One region of the Bacillus cereus group sp. N8 genome, then DNA from elsewhere that is predicted to be linked to it. Evidence: a T-box and tRNA genes for the amino acid it is inferred to sense, from the RefSeq annotation. Region 1 holds a T-box; the other holds one or more tRNA genes.

Region 1 (3,265 bases):
TGCGTTTAAGCACAAAAGTATTATTTTACATCTCCTCAGGTGCCCCTACCCCAAGTAAACGTAATCCCTCTTTTAATACAACCGTCACAGCGTAAGCTAATGCGAGTCTACTCTCTTTTTCTTCGTTCTCTTCTAAAATACGAACATTTCCATAATATTTATTGAACGCCTGTGCTACATCTAATACGTATTTTGAAATAATAGATGGCTCATTTTTGTTGAAGGCCGCTTCAATTACTTGCGGGAATCTGTTGAGTAATTTTACTACACTCCAGCTATAATCGTCCTTTAATTCAAAAGTACACGTTTCAAACTCTACACTTTCTTTTCTTAAAATTGAACAAGCACGCGCATGTGTGTATTGTACATACGGTCCTGTTTCCCCTTCAAATTTCAACATATTTTCTAATGAGAATTCAATATTATGCATACGCTCATTTTTTAAATCGTGGAAGATAACTGCTCCAACACCTACTTGCTTTGCCACTTCTTCTTTTTGTTTTAAATTCGGATTTTTCTCTTCAATATTTTGTTCCGCAAGTGCAACAGCTTCTTCTAGTACTTCTTCTAATAAAATAATTCTGCCCTTACGTGTCGACATTTTCTTACCGTCTTTTAATATGAACCCGAACGGCACATGTTCCATTCCATCAACCCAAGTATAGCCTAGCTTTTTTAATACAGTGAAAAATTGATTGAAATGTAAACTTTGTTCTGGTCCAACTACATAAAGTGCTTTATCAAATCCATATGTGTTTTGACGATATAAAGCCGCCGTTAAATCACGTGTTGCATAAATAGTCGCACCATCTGATTTTCTAATTAAGCATGGCGGCATACCTTCTTCTTCTAAATTAACGACTAATGCGCCTTCTGATTCTTCAAGCAAATCATGTTCTTCTAAAATTCCAATAAAATCTTCCATTAAATTATTATAGAAAGCTTCTCCTTGAAAATTTGTAAATTCCACACCGAGAAGTTCATAAATACGTGAAAATTCTTTTAAAGATTCGTGACGGAACCAGTTCCAAAGCTCGACTGCTTCTTCATCACCTTCTTCTAATTTTTTAAACCAAGCGCGTCCCTCTTCTTCTAGTTCCTCGTTCTCTTTTACCTCTTCATGGAATTGAACATATAACTTAAATAACTCACGTATTGGATCCTCTTTAACTACTGCTTCATTTCCCCATTTTTTATACGCGGTTATTAACTTCCCAAACTGTGTGCCCCAATCGCCAATATAATTGATTCCTACAACTTCATAACCACATTTTTCGGCGATATGTTTCAGCGAATTACCAATCATTGTAGAACGTAAATGCCCCATTGAAAAAGGTTTCGCGATATTAGGAGAGGAATAATCGATAACTACCGTTTTTTCACATCCAAAGTGACTTTGACCGTATTCTTCTTTCTTAGCTAAAATCGTTTTTAATACTGCATCACTTACAGTTTCACGATTGAAAAATACATTTACATAAGGACCAACAGCCTCTACTTTCGTAAAGAACGGATCATTTAATTTCTCCGCAACTTCCTTCGCTATAATAGCTGGTGATTTTTTATATTGCTTCGCTAGTGAAAAACATGGGAACGCTGCATCTCCGAATTCATCTTGTTTCGGTGTTTCGATTAAATCTAAAATTTGATTTTGCGTTAATTCACTCGTAAAAATATTCGATAAACTTTTTGCAAACTGCGTTTTATAATCCATAATACAACCTCCTTATTTTTTGAATACAAAAAACTCGTCTCTAAAAAAGAGACGAGTTTTAACCCGTGGTACCACCCTTGTTGTTCATAACGAACCACTTTCCCGTTTATAACGAGGACAGGGGACCTCGGCTTACTCTACTATTCATTCAAGAAGCATCTCCGAAGTGCGCTTCATCTTTTTCTTCCGCACTAGGCTCACACCATCCCTAGCTCGCTTTCCTTCTGAAAAAGACTACTCTCTTCATCACCGACAGTATATTTAATTAATTATTGCTTATTATACATCTTTTCAAACAATTAGCAAGGGTCAATTACACCAAAATGAAACTTTGCACTTCTTCTTTTGTATACGTGAAAATTGTGTTTTTCAAATCTAGCACTACGGAAATGGTCTTTCAGAACGACACGCTTTCTCGCCACACGCTTCGCTTCCGCAATTGTTTCATCAGTAATATCATGATACAAAGCGAAGTGTTTTAACCCTTTAATTCCATCTGATTCTATGACAGTCTCTTCAAACATCGGATCAAGGTAAACAACGTCATAACTATTATCTTCACATTGCGTTAAAAATGCGAAATGCTCTGTTTGCTTTACCTCGATTCTTTGCATTGCCTCATCAATTTCTGCAATAGACGAAGACCAAGTTTGCAAGCCTTTTTCCATGATATAAGCCATATATTCATTTCCTTCAAGTCCTGTTACTCTTCCGCTTTCACCAACAATATAACTAGCTACAATACTATCTGATGCCATACCGAGCGTACAATCTAACACTATCATTCCGCTCTCTAATTTAGCAGCTTGTACAAACGGATCGTGTTCTCCGCGCATTAATCTTTTCACACGAAACATCGCTGAGTTTGGATGAAAGAAAAACGACTCTTCCGTTCCTTTTGGATAAATGGCTAAACGATTTTTGCCTACAACAAGTACATCTTGTTCATACTGTTCATGCAATTTATGTACAGGTATATCATTACGTATAACGAAAGAACTATTTAATTCTTCTGCTACCTTATTTGCATAAGCTGTCATTTCTTTATTTGTTCTTCCTGCTGTTGTTACTATCATTGTTTCACCTCTATATAAAGAAAAGAGGGAGATTCACTCTCCCCCTACTTTAGCAATTCTTTTCGAAAGCTTGTTCTAAGTTCGTAATAATTTCGTCCATAGTTGCACCTTCAATTTCATGACGATGAATGAAGTGAACAACTTCTTTTCCTTTTAGTAATGCCATAGATGGTGAAGATGGAGGAATTTCTCCGAAGTATTCACGCATTTTTGCAGTAGCATCTTTATCTTGACCTGCAAATACAGTTACAAGATGATCAGGTTGTTTTTCAGCACGTACAACCGCTTGACCTGCTGATGGGCGTGCTAAACCAGCTGCACAACCACAAACAGAGTTTACAACTACTAAAGTTGTACCTGCCGTGTTTTCCATAAATTCTGTTACAGCTTCTTCTGTAGTTAACTCTTCAAATCCAGAACGCACTAATTCTTGGCGCATTGGAATTACCATTTGACGCATGTATTCTTCATAAGC
Region 2 (3,265 bases), on a different contig from region 1:
ATTTCTCATACGCTACAAACCCAAAAGCTACTGTTAAACCTGTTACGATTAATCCTTTCATCATTTCTTCCTCCTCGTTTTATCGTTGTTACCTTCATTATAGAGGATTCGTAATTTGTTACCATCGAACTTCCTTACAGTTACCTTACAGAATTGTAAGATTTCAAAAATAAGTTTCAAATCATGTTAATATATTTTTGTACAATTAAGAATTTAATTTACAAGGGGGATTTTATATGTTCAAAAAAATGGCAGCTGATGTTTTAGGACTAAGCGATGTAGGTTCCGTTATCACTCCGAAAGATTATGATAAGGTCGATGCTGATGATTACGTCATGCATGAAGATGGGGAGAAAATATATTTTCTTATTAAATCAAAATCAGATGAATATTGTTTCACAAACAAAGGATTAATCCACCTAGACGGTACAAGTGCAACAAGCAAAAAACGTACACTGCGCCGCTTTAGTTATAGTAAATATCAAATTAAAAACGTAGCACTTGAAACTGCGGGAACGATTGATTTGGATGTAGAAATTAAGTTTCAAATGGGAGATGAGCATTACTCAATTGATGTTCATAAAAAACATATTGAAGAATTAAAAGATTTATATAAGGCTTTACTTAAAATCGAAGAAATTTCATACGACAACGACATTACATTACAATATGCACATAAAAGTTTAGATATGGCATCTAACGCTTTCAGCCGTATTTCAAACGCACAAGTAAACTTAGCAGAGCAATTTAAAGAGATGAACGAGATCGCTTTTAACTGGCTTGTTGATACGAAGAAACAATATAATGTGAAAGATTATGGTTTTGTATTTGAAAAGTTTATTAATAACTAATTTAAAACAAACAAAAAACCTTGTTATCCAAAGATAACAAGGTTTCCTTAGCGTCCCAGGAGAGATTCGAACTCCCGACCCGTCAATTACCTATGATATATAAACAATTCCTTCATCGCTTGCTGAACGTTCATTTGTGCGGTCAACTGACCGTTTTTATTAATTAATATTATACGCTATATAGTAGTTCTACGCCAATGTTGAATACTTTTTGTTCTATCGATTCCCTATCGAAAATTCTGACGCATTTAGATGATATTTTCCCTATCCACGGAATAAAAAACAATCGTCTTAAAATGCGAATCTCGGCGTACCTTTCCGCACTATTTTATATATTTTGATTGCAGTCTTAATATATCTGCCTCTTCGCGAATGCCTGCCGATCCCTTCCTCACATTTTTTACGACAGTCCAATTCGGGTTAGTTTCATCACCGATGTTCTGTACTGTAAAGTTGCCGTCACCATATTTTCGGTGACCTTCTGCCAATTTCTCCGTTAAATCATTCTCTTTAGATTTCGCCATCTTTGCGCCATCTCCCTTTTTTATACAACCTTCTAAAACTGTCCAATCAATCACACGTCCAGTCAATTGGAGATCCTCGCTTTCCACTTCGACTAATTGTAACACACTGTCGGGGATAAGTTCCGATAACGGCTGTTCAATCGTACTAGAATGGTAAAAGTTTTATAACATTCTAAGTGAGAAATTAGAATAATATGGATATAAATTTAAGTTCCATCATAAGCCTATTGATTCTTTAAATTAAATATGAGGAACAGGGCGCATAAATGGCGCTCTTTTTAATGCACTTTAATCTGTTACATATACTCATTATCATATATCCCGTTATAATATTTTTAAACCTCTTGCACATACATCAATTGGTAGACAAACAAAAAACCTTGTTATCAAAAGATAACAAGGTTTTGTTAGCGTCCCAGGAGAGATTCGAACTCCCGACCGTACGCTTAGAAGGCGTATGCTCTATCCGGCTGAGCTACTGGGACATGGAGCGGGTGAAGAGAATCGAACTCTCGACCAGAGCTTGGAAGGCTCTTGTTTTACCACTAAACTACACCCGCATATTTTATTTTATTTTTCTTCGTTAGCGCTGTTGCCCTATCGACAATATTTATTATATGTATAACCATACATAAAGTCAACACCTTTTTTAAAAGAGGATAATTTTTCTTATCCTCTTTTAAAAACTGCTTGTTCAACTAGTTGTCCGTCTAATGTTTCAAAACGAACTTCTATTTGATTTTCATCCATTTCTAATAAAGCGAATGTCTTTTCCACACGAGAGCGCGGGAGCAAAATACTTCCTGGATTAATAAATAAAATCCCATCAAGTAATTCTGCCCCTAATACATGAGAATGTCCAAAGCACGCTACTTGCGCTCCTACTTCTTCTGCATGATACGCTAACGTTTGTAACGTCATTTTCACATTATGACGATGACCGTGTACAACTAAGAAACGAATTCCATCTACATCAGTTACAATTTCATCTTGAAAGTTAGCATAATCACAATTCCCTTTTACAACATGAAAACCTTGTAGCTCTTCGTGAGCAGGCGTTAGCTCTGAATCACCACAATGAATCATGATATCTACTTTCCCTTCATATTTCTCTTTTAACTGCTGTAATTCCTTCACAGAGCTATGACTATCGCTTACGATTAAAGCTTTCATCAATCTCTCTCCCTTATTCTTCTAAAAACCATTCTGGGATTTTCTCTTCTAATTTACGAAGAGCGCGTCCACGGTGGCTAATGGCATTTTTCTCATCCGAACTTAGCTCAGCCATCGCTTTTTTATATTCTTCTACATAAAAAATCGGATCGTATCCAAAACCATTTTCCCCGCGGCGCTGTTCTAAGATTTTTCCTTCACACGTTCCGTTTACAATAACAGGCTCTTTATCTGCTTCAGGGAAAGCAACCGCTAGCGCACAGTAAAAACGAGCTGTACGTTTTTCTAAATCGACGTCAGTTAACCCTTGTAACACTTTATCGATATTCGCCTGATCATCTTTCGGCTCTCCAGCAAAACGAGCTGAATATACACCTGGTTTCCCGTTTAAGGCATCTACAATAAGACCAGAGTCATCCGCAATTACGATGGAATTCAACTGTCTACTAAGACTGTCCGCTTTCAAAATTGCGTTTTCTTCAAATGTTTCACCAGTTTCTTCGACTTCTTCAATATGAGGAAAATCGTGTAAAGATTTCACTTCTAAGTCAAATCTCTCAAATAACTCAGCAAACTCACGTACTTTCCCAAGATTTTTCGTCGCTACAACAACTTGCTTCATATTTTCCACCTCTACTCTATATGAGATACGATGTCACCTAACGCTTCTTTTTGCTTTTCAACAAGTTGGAAGATCCCTTGTTCAGCGGCATCAAG

What was found. The T-box of region 1 lies ahead of argS (arginine--tRNA ligase). A T-box ahead of a tRNA ligase gene usually reads a tRNA of that ligase, here a tRNA-Arg.
Positions count from the first base shown of each region.
Region 2: it encodes a tRNA-Arg, which carries the amino acid that the T-box ahead of argS (arginine--tRNA ligase) is inferred to sense. The anticodon was not compared.

Region 1 covers NZ_JAEHBK010000017.1:2,457-5,721, reverse strand. The annotation lists gene argS (arginine--tRNA ligase) at 26-1,714, opposite strand; T-box leader at 1,759-1,973, opposite strand; gene JDS80_RS21190 (class I SAM-dependent methyltransferase) at 2,014-2,790, opposite strand; gene JDS80_RS21185 (BrxA/BrxB family bacilliredoxin) at 2,840-3,265, opposite strand, start outside.
Region 2 covers NZ_JAEHBK010000001.1:40,262-43,526, reverse strand. The annotation lists gene JDS80_RS00235 (PH domain-containing protein) at 237-851, shown strand; gene JDS80_RS00230 (cytoplasmic protein) at 1,175-1,375, opposite strand; tRNA gene JDS80_RS00225 (tRNA-Arg) at 1,787-1,860, opposite strand; tRNA gene JDS80_RS00220 (tRNA-Gly) at 1,862-1,935, opposite strand; gene JDS80_RS00215 (metallophosphoesterase) at 2,045-2,548, opposite strand; gene JDS80_RS00210 (XTP/dITP diphosphatase) at 2,562-3,170, opposite strand; gene rph (ribonuclease PH) at 3,182-3,265, opposite strand, start outside.